Regions from separate parts of the Bradyrhizobium sp. LVM 105 genome, predicted to be linked through region 1. Evidence: predicted binding sites of a transcription regulator. Region 1 holds the regulator's gene; each other region holds the start of a gene.
What was found. The regulator LexA, encoded in region 1, represses DNA repair genes until DNA is damaged. The targets are predictions, from matches to a motif close to TGTTCNNNNTGTGTTCNG.

Region 1 (3,274 bases):
ATTCCGGATCATGCGCTTGGCGGACCTGCCCTTGCTCCTCCGCCACGGAGATCACGCAGGATAGATCAGTCTGCGTGCTGCTTTGCCTTGCGCCTGCAGTCAGCTAGAACTCTCGCCGCCCATTGACCGATGTGCCGAGCAGGAGTTTCGCCCGTGGCCCTGATGCCGGTTTCCGACGCCCTTGCTGCGGTGCTGGCAGGTGCAGAGCCGCTGCCTGAACAGATGGTTTCGCTCGACGAAGCCTATCACCGCGTGCTCGCGCATGACCTCGCGGCACGGCGCACGCAGCCGCCGCAAGCGATGTCGGCGATGGACGGCTACGCGGTGCGCGCGGCCGATGCGGCAACGATCGATTCCCGGCTGACGGTGATCGGCGAGGTCGCGGCCGGCCGTCCCTTCGCCCGAACGGTCGGCGCGGGGGAAGCGGTGCGGATCTTCACCGGCGGCGTCGTCCCTGATGGTGCGGACGCGGTCGTGATCCAGGAGGACACCGTCACAGATGGCAACAGCGTCACCATCAAGGAAGCCGCGATCACCGGACGGCACATCCGCCCGGCCGGCGTCGATTTCCGCGAGGGTGACGTGCTCCTGCGCAAGGGAACCCGCCTGACGGAGCGCGATCTCGCGCTCGCGGCGGCGATGAATCACCCGCACCTCGCCGTCTGCCGCCGTCCCAAGGTTGCGATCCTTGCCACCGGCGACGAACTGGTGAGGCCGGGCACCGCCCCCGGGCACGGCCAGATCGTCTATTCCAACGGCTACGCCCTGCACGCGCTCGCCCGCAGCGAGGGCGCCGAGACCATCGACCTCGGGGTGGCCGCCGACACGCTGGAGGCCACCTCCGCCGGGATCCGCCGCGCCCGCGAGAGCGGGGCTGACATCCTGGTCACGACCGGCGGCGCGTCGGTCGGCGACCATGACCTGGTCCAGCAGGCGCTGCTGGGCGAAGGCATCTCGATGGCGTTCTGGAAGATCGCGATACGCCCCGGCAAGCCGATGATGCACGGACGGCTCGGCGCGATGCGCGTAATCGGCCTGCCCGGCAATCCCGTGTCGTCCTATGTGTGCGCGTTCCTGTTCATGGTGCCGCTGATTCGTGCCCTGTCGGGCCGTTCAGTGATTCATCATCGCCGCGAGCGCGCCGTGCTGGGTCGCGACCTCGGTGCCAACGACCAGCGCGAGGATTATCTGCGCGCGCGCCTGGAGCTGCGCGACGATGGTACGCAAGTCGCCATTCCCGTCAGCCATCAGGATTCCTCTCTGCTTGCAAATCTTGCTGCGGCACAGGTACTTCTCGTGCGCGCACCGTTCGCGGCGAACGCCGAGGCCGGTGGCCCCTGCGAGGTGCTGCGGCTCCCCGTCTGAGTCCACGGCCACACGCATTCCGCGAGTTTGCCGCCGTTCACGGTAAATTAAGCAGTTGCGGAACATGTATCGAACATATAGTGTCCGTTCATGATTTGTTTCGAGCATGTAGCGGCTTATCGCTGAACTCATCGTCTCGGAATCGAACGACATCAACCGGGGGACTTTGGTCGAGATGTTAACGCGCAAACAATACGAGCTTCTGAGGTTCATCAGCGAACGTTTGAAGGAAAGCGGCGTGCCGCCCTCCTTCGACGAGATGAAGGATGCGCTCGACCTGCGCTCGAAGTCGGGCATCCACCGCCTCATCACCGCGCTCGAGGAGCGTGGCTTCATCCGCCGCCTGCCTAACCGCGCACGCGCCATCGAAGTGATCAAGCTGCCGGAGCTGCAGGCTGCCGCCGGCGCCCGGCGCGGCTTCACGCCGAGCGTCATCGAGGGCAATCTCGGCAAGATCCGCGCGACCTCCAGCCCGTCCATGGACGAGGGCGAGCGGCCGGTTGCAGTCCCCGTGATGGGCCGTATCGCGGCCGGCACGCCGATCGAGGCGTTGCAGACCCGCAGCCACACCATCAGCGTGCCGCCCGACATGCTCGGCGCGGGCGAGCACTACGCACTCGAGGTGCGCGGCGATTCCATGGTCGAAGCCGGTATCCTCGACGGCGACATGGCGCTGATCCAGCGCAACGAGAGCGCGGATACCGGCGACATCGTGGTGGCGTTGATCGACGACGAGGAGGCCACGCTCAAGCGCTTCCGCCGCCGCGGCGCCTCGATCGCACTCGAGCCCGCCAATGCCGCTTATGAGGTCCGCATCCTGCCGCCGAACCGGGTGAAGATTCAGGGCAAGCTGATCGGGCTTTATCGGAAGTACTGATTCCGGAAGGACTCGGTCCGAGATATATTTTGGCGTCTGCGTGCGCCCTTCGGTCGGCATCGCCGATCAAAGATTGGAGCGGATGAATGTCCGCTCCACGAAGCAACATCGCTTCACGGCCGTTCGCGTTCGAGAGGACAGCCGAGCGCCAGATCGTTTGGTGCAGCCGTCGCGACGCTGATCGCGGCATCGGCACGCACGCCGCCGTTGCCGCGTAATCGCATCACAATCTCCGCAACAACACGGCAGTGAACGGGCAAGTCCGCAACGCCCGCAATACAAGCGTGGAGGTATCGCAATCGAGCTGGCGACACTTGGCAGTCGTAGACGCGCGCCGGCCAAATGCACGGGACCCGGCTTTGTTCCTATCGACTTCGGGAAAGTTAATGTGATCGCGCCTCGCGAATCGCAGCCGCAGATTCGCCTATAACCGAGCAGAGCGTTGCATACTTCTACTTCGAGGCCTGCGCCTCCAAGGAGAGGTGCGGGTCGCTATCTTCGCATGAGGAGCACCCGATGTGTGACTATAGCCTGCATGCTATCGCGACGCGCCCCGCTGAAGTCGGCGAGACGATCGTCACGACAACCTTCCGCGGCACCTCGACACGCGGCTTCGCCTCCGAAGCCGATCTCTCCGTTGCGGTCTGCCTGCTGCCGGGGACGGAGCTCGCCTTCGCCGACAACGTCCGTTACGACAACCGCTGGATCTGGACGCGCACCGTCAACTCCCGCGTCGGCAAGTTCGGCAAGATCGATCCGCACGTTCCCGATCGCCATCACGACGCGATCGAATTTCCGGACGGCAAGTACGTGCTGGTGACTCAGCTGGTCGAAGGCCAGCGCGCAACCGTGCTGCAGCTGCCGGTGACGCAGCCGGTCGGCGAGCGCGAGCAGAAGCCGCAGATCATCGCCGACAGTCGGTCGCCGGTCAGGCGCCTGCCGATCGGCTGATAGAAGCTCAGTCCTCGGCCTGAAGATCGGCCTCCGACGGCGTTGCGTCGCGAACGCGTGGAGCTGCCGACCGTGGCATGA
Region 2 (3,274 bases), 110 kb from region 1:
CGGAATCGGAAGAGCAGCGGACCCTATGACCCAACCGAGCTTTACACCATTGAAGCCAAAGGTTGTGTCACCTGGGGGCCACATCTCTTGAAAAACATCAGCTGGCGATGTGGGTGGACGCGAGACAACAAAAAGGCCGGCGCGAGGCCGGCCTTTCGTAACGCGAGGAGCGTTGCAGCGAAGCTTAGTACTTGGCGACGACCGGGCCGCCGAAGTGATAGTTCACGCCGACCTGCACGGTGTGGAAGTTGATCGTGCCGGAGGCCAGCGGGGCACCGAGGTTCGAGAAGTAGTCCTCGCTGCCGAGGCTGCGATAGAGGTACTCGCCCTTGACCGACCACTGCGGAGCGAAGAACGCCTCGACGCCGGCACCGACGGTCCAGCCGGAGTGCCACTTGCTGTCCGACACGGACGCGCCCAGTGCGGAGACGGTGATCTTGTTGTCGATCCAGGCGTAACCACCGGTGCCGTAGAGCAGGATGTTGTTGACGGCCCAGCCGATGCGACCGCGCACGGTGCCGAGTGCGTCGGTCTTGGACGCCACGGTGACCCCGAGCGCCGTCGCCGAAGCGTTCACGTCAGCCCAGGCGCCATCGGCCTCGATGCCGAACACGACGTTGCCGGTCTGCCAGTTGTAGCCGGCGGTGCCGCCGACGAAACCACCCTGCATCTTCGGGTCACCCGAAGAGGCTTCCCAGGCGCCGCCGCCGACGATACCGAGATAGAAACCGGTCCAGTTGTAGACGGAAGCCAGCGGAGCGACCGGCGCCTTGGTGTAGGGGCGAGCCGCGAGATCAGCAGCCGAAGCGGGGGCCGCCAGAGCGAACAAACAGGCCGAAGCCAACAAAGCCTTTTTCATTTTCAACTTAATCCCAGTCCCAGTTTCTGTTGTTGCCTTCCTTGACGGAAGGGCATCGGACTCAAACGGCCCAACTGGGCGGTGCTTACACCACTGAAGCCGCAAGTTGTGTCTCCGAAAAGCCACAGCGGTCGAAAAGGTGATGGTTACTGACTCATTGCGTCGGTGAACCCTGCCGCCAAACGACAAAGGCCGGTGCGAGGCCGGCCTTCAATCATCGAACAATATCAGATGGATATCAGTATTTTACGATCAGCGGACCGCCCCAGCGGTAGTTCACCCGGATCAGGGCGATTCGACGTCCTGGCTGATACGCTCGGAGCGTGTAACAGCGCCAAGCGGGGCCGCCGGGAGGTTGCCCGAGCCGGTGAAAGTCATGGTGCGATTGCCGAGGAAGATGTGGTCGTACGCGAAGCCCACCGTCCAGCCTCGCAGGGTTCCCTTCGGCGGAACATTCCTGGGCGCCGGCGCGCTGAGTTGGCACGATCTGTTTCGGTGCACCGGCAGGAAGAACAAATCTGGAACGTTGCGGAGGTCGATGCTATATGTGGGGATAACCTTGGGGGTGATGGGCTGAGCGGCGCCCGCGAGCGTATAGGGTCGCCCCAACAGGGCGCAGAGGAACGCGGGCAGCGCGCTCGGCCTTTGAAATCAGTGGCATTCGGAGTGGAGAGCGGCGATGGCGGGAAGCGTCAACAAGGTCATTCTGGTTGGAAATCTCGGCAAGGATCCTGAAATCCGCCGCACCCAGGACGGGCGGCCGATTGCGAATTTGAGCATCGCGACATCGGAAACCTGGCGCGACAAGAATACTGGCGAGCGCAAGGAGAAGACCGAGTGGCATCGCGTCGTGATCTTCAACGAAGGGCTCTGCAAGGTCGCCGAGCAATATCTGAAGAAGGGCGCGAAGGTTTACATCGAGGGGGCGCTCCAGACCCGCAAATGGACCGACCAGAGCGGCGTCGAGAAATATTCCACCGAGGTTGTGCTCCAGGGCTTCAACTCGACCCTGACGATGCTCGATGGCCGCAGTGGCGGCGGCGGAGGCGGCAGCTTCGGTGACGAGCCGGGCGGCGATTTCGGCTCCTCCGGCCCGGTCAGCAGCGCGCCGCGCCGTCCCGTTGCCGCCGGCGGCGGCGGCGGCCGCAACAGCGACATGGACGACGATATCCCGTTCTAACGCTGGGGAGGAGACGGTTCGGTCCGGGACAGGAAACGGCGGATCCGGCTTTCGAGGATCCGAACCAAGACGAGATCCATGAATTCATGGTCGGCGGGAATGTCGGGGCAGCTGACCCGTTGGCCGCTCGGACTGGAGCAGAACTTCTAGTTGCCTGCCCGGCTTCGGCCAATCCGGAGAACGCGCCCCTTGAGCCTCGCACAGCTGCTTGATGCCGCTCCGCCGATCCCGCTGCATGCCTTCGCCGCCATGGCTGCGTTCTTCCTCGGGGCGATCCAACTCGTCGCTCCCAAGGGAAGGCTGCCACATCGGGCTCTGGGCTGGCTTTGGGTAGCACTAATGCTTGTCGTGGCGCTCAGCTCGTTCTGGATCCACGAGATTCGTCTGGTCGGGCCGTGGAGTCCGATCCATCTGCTATCGATCTTCACGCTGGCGACGCTGGTGCTCGGTGTGATGGCTGCGCGAACCCACAATGTCCGCCGCCACAGGATCACGATGATCTCGATCTTCTTCGGCGCACTCGTAGTTGCCGGGCTGTTCACGTTCATGCCCGGACGGATCATGCATACGGTGATTTTCGGGTCGTAGCGGCGGCCAGAACCGGCGCCCCCGGCGCGGGGCTGCCGGAGCGCGGAAACTGCTTCCGGCTTACCCTGTAAGTGCATGAAAAAACGAAGGGAAAAAGCGCTTTCGCGAACCCCTGCGAGGGTGGTTATCCGCCCCCCGATGCGCTATATGATTCCCAGACAAAAACTCACCGGATTCCCCCTTGGCTGACGACGACAACAAGCCCGGCGACCAGCCGGCGCAACCCTCGGACATTCGCCCCGTCTCCATCTTCGAGGAGATGAAGAAGTCCTATCTCGACTACGCCATGAGCGTGATCGTGGCGCGGGCGCTGCCCGATGCCCGCGACGGTCTGAAGCCGGTGCACCGCCGCATCCTGTTCTCGATGAACGAGCAGGGGCACACGCCCGACAAGAAATACGTCAAGTCCGCCCGCGTGGTCGGTGACGTCATCGGTAAGTATCATCCACACGGCGATCAGTCGATCTACGACGCCATGGTCCGGATGGCGCAGGACTTCTCGATGCGCGTGCCGCTGATCGACGGCCAAGGCAATTTCGGCTCGGTCGACGGCGATCCCCCTGCTGCCTATCGTTACACCGAAGCGCGCCTGACGAAGGCGGCGTTGGCCCTGTTGGCCGACATCGACAAGGACACCGTCGACTTCC
Region 3 (3,274 bases), on a different contig from region 1:
GCCTGGTCCGGCAGACGCTTCCGAAATAGTCCGAACGCCATCAGTTCTCTCTTGTCGGGGAACGGTCGGGCGCTATTTTCGCAGGCTGGAATGAAATCAGGGTTAACAATGCCCGATCTCTAGGCGCCGGCCGTTACGGCGGCTATCTTTACAGTGCTACCTTGGAGCAGCAGATCCCTTTGATTCCGGTGGGGTGGCGGCCTATAAGGCCGCGCTTCCCACGCTCACCTTTGGCTGACGATTTTCCAAGAGACCACGCATGGCCGGACATTCCCAATTCAAGAACATCATGCACCGCAAGGGGCGGCAGGATGCCCAGAAGTCGAAGCTGTTCGGCAAGCTGGCGCGGGAAATCACGGTCGCCGCCAAGCTCGGCACCCCCGACCCCGCCATGAACCCCCGTCTGCGCGCGGCCGTGATCGCGGCGCGGCAGGAGAACATGCCGAAGGACAATATCGAGCGCGCCATCAAGAAGGCGCTCGGCAGCGACGGCGAGAACTATGACGAGATCCGCTACGAGGGCTATGGCCCCGGCGGCGTCGCCGTCATCGTCGAAGCGCTGACCGACAACCGCAACCGCGCCGCCTCCGACATCCGCTCCTTCTTCACCAAGTCCGGCGGCAATCTCGGCGAAACCGGCTCGGTCTCCTTCATGTTCGACCGCACCGGCATCATCGAATACGACCGCAGCGTCGCTTCCGACGACGCCGTGCTCGATGCCGCGATCGAGGCCGGCGCCGACGACGTCGTCTCCGGCGAAGGCGGCCACGAGATCTACGCCTCGACCGAAGGCTATCGCGACGTCGCCAAGGCGCTGGAAGCAAAGTTCGGCGAGCCGCGTAAGGCCGCGCTGATCTGGAAGCCGCAGAACACTGTCGCGGTCGACGACGAGACCGGCGAGAAGCTGCTCAAGCTGATGGACTTGCTCAACGAGCACGACGACGTCCAGAACGTCTACGCCAATTTCGAGGTGTCGGACGCGCTGATGGCGAAGATGGGCGGGTAGGGCTCGCGTGTCCCGGACGCGCTGCAGCGTGAAACGCTGCTGCGCAGAGCCGGGACCCCTCTTTCTCCGGGTCCAGACGCCTGCTGGACCCCGGCTCAGCAGCGCAGCACTGCGTGCCGCGCTGCGCCCGAGGCACGAGACCCCCTTTCCCCTGTTACTTCTGTTCTGTTTCTGTTTCGCTTCCGGCGGCCAGCCGCTATCACTGGCCCATGACTGCGCTCCCGATTCGTGGCCCCGTTCGCATCATCGGCATCGACCCCGGCCTGCGCCGCACCGGCTGGGGCGTGATCGAGGCTGACGGCAACCGCCTGATCTATGTGGCCTGCGGCTCGGTGGAACCGGCGAACGACCTGCCGCTGGCGAGCCGGCTGCTCGCGATTCATGACGGGCTCGCGGCCGTGCTCTCGAACCATCAGCCGATCGAAGCCGCGGTCGAGCAGACCTTCGTCAACAAGGACGGCGTCGCGACGCTGAAGCTCGGCCAGGCCCGCGGCGTCGCCATGCTGGCGCCCGCAATGTTCGGCATCCCGGTCGCCGAATACGCGCCCAATCAGGTCAAGAAAACCGTCGTCGGCGCCGGTCACGCCGAGAAGGCCCAGATCGCGATGATGCTGAAGATCCTGCTGCCGAAGGCCGAGCCGCCGTCAGCCGACGCCGCCGACGCGCTCGCCATCGCCATCACCCACGCCCATCACCGCCAGAGCACCGCGCTCAGGCTGAAGGTGGCGGGACTATGAGCGGGTACGACGACTTCCCGGCGTCATGCCCGGGCTTGTCCCGGGCATCCACGATCTTTTTCGCTGAAGCCAAGGCCGTGGATGGCCGGGACGAGCCCGGCCATGGCGAGAGAGAAGTGCCCGCCGCATTCGAGGAATCCATATGATCGGCAAGCTCAAAGGCCTGATCGATTCCTACGGCGAGGATTTCGTCATCCTCGACGTCGGCGGCGTCGGCTATCAGGTGCACTGCTCCTCGCGCACGCTGCAGCATCTGCCCTCACCGGGCGAGGCCGCCGTGCTGTCGATCGAGACCTATGTCCGCGAGGATCAAATAAAACTGTTCGGCTTCCGCACCGACCAGGAGCGCGAATGGTTTCGCCTGCTCCAGACCGTGCAGGGCGTCGGCGCCAAGGTCGCGCTCGCCGTGCTCGGCACGCTGGCGCCGGCCGATCTCGCCAATGCGATTGCGCTGCGCGACAAGGCGGCGGTGGCGCGCACGCCCGGCGTCGGCCCCAAGGTCGCCGAGCGCATCGTCACCGAGCTGAAGGACAAGGCGCCGGCCTTCGCCAATGTCGATCCCGCCGTGGTGCATCTTGCCGGTGCCGTCGACGATCAGCGCGCACCACGTCCGGTTGCCGATGCGATCTCCGCGCTGGTCAATCTCGGCTACGGCCAGCCACAGGCTGCTGCGGCGATTGCATCGGCCTCGCGCAGCGCGGGTGAAGCCGCCGAGACGGCGCAGCTCATCCGGCTCGGCCTGAAGGAGCTCTCGAAGTGAGCGATCCCAAGGCCAACCGCATGGTCTCTCCCGAGCGCCGCAGCGACGATGTCGGCGATACCGCGTTGCGTCCGCAATCGCTGTCCGACTTCGTCGGACAGCAGCAGGCGCGCAAGAATCTCTCGATCTTCATCGAGGCGGCGCGCAAGCGCGGCGAGGCGCTGGATCACGTGCTGTTCGTAGGCCCCCCCGGCCTCGGCAAGACCACGCTGGCACAGATCGTCGCCAAGGAGCTCGGCGTCGGCTTCCGCGCCACCTCGGGCCCTGTCATCGCCAAGGCGGGCGATCTCGCAGCGCTCCTCACCAATCTCGAAGAGCGCGACGTGCTCTTCATCGACGAGATCCATCGCCTGAGCCCGGCGGTGGAAGAGGTGCTTTATCCCGCGATGGAGGACTTTCAGCTCGACCTCATCATCGGCGAAGGCCCGGCGGCGCGCTCGGTGAAGATCGAGCTGTCGAAGTTCACGCTCGTCGGCGCCACCACGCGCGCGGGCCTGCTCACCAATCCCTTGCGCGACCGCTTCGGCATTCCGGTGCGGCTGAATTTCTACACGATCGAGGAGCTGGAGAGCATCGTCAGCCGCGGCGCGCGCGTGCTCAATGTCGGCATGACCTCTGACGGCGCCAACGAGATCGCGCGCCGCGCCCGCGGCACGCCGCGCATCGCCGGGCGGTTGCTCAGACGCGTGCGCGATTTTGCCTCCGCAGCCGATGCCGACAAGATCGACCGCAAGATCGCCGACCACGCGCTGAGCGCGCTCGAGGTCGACG

Region 2: D6B98_RS13695 (single-stranded DNA-binding protein) is a predicted target of LexA. The motif match lies at 1,368-1,385, and genes of this name have one in related genera.
Region 3: ruvC (crossover junction endodeoxyribonuclease RuvC) is a predicted target of LexA. The motif match lies at 1,168-1,185, and genes of this name have one in related genera.

Annotation. Positions count from the first base shown of each region.
Region 1 covers NZ_QZMV01000004.1:148,233-151,506, reverse strand. The annotation lists gene D6B98_RS13120 (molybdopterin molybdotransferase MoeA) at 154-1,365, shown strand; gene lexA (transcriptional repressor LexA) at 1,541-2,242, shown strand; gene D6B98_RS39810 (hypothetical protein) at 2,759-3,193, shown strand; partial or broken gene D6B98_RS13105 (ComEC/Rec2 family competence protein) at 3,201-3,274, opposite strand, start outside.
Region 2 covers NZ_QZMV01000004.1:262,194-265,467, forward strand. The annotation lists gene D6B98_RS13685 (outer membrane protein) at 185-859, opposite strand; gene D6B98_RS13695 (single-stranded DNA-binding protein) at 1,539-2,039, shown strand; gene D6B98_RS13700 (DUF2306 domain-containing protein) at 2,229-2,627, shown strand; gene gyrA (DNA gyrase subunit A) at 2,809-3,274, shown strand, end outside.
Region 3 covers NZ_QZMV01000030.1:10,594-13,867, reverse strand. The annotation lists gene D6B98_RS37105 (methyl-accepting chemotaxis protein) at 1-41, opposite strand, end outside; gene D6B98_RS37100 (YebC/PmpR family DNA-binding transcriptional regulator) at 260-1,006, shown strand; gene ruvC (crossover junction endodeoxyribonuclease RuvC) at 1,216-1,743, shown strand; gene ruvA (Holliday junction branch migration protein RuvA) at 1,886-2,503, shown strand; gene ruvB (Holliday junction branch migration DNA helicase RuvB) at 2,500-3,274, shown strand, end outside.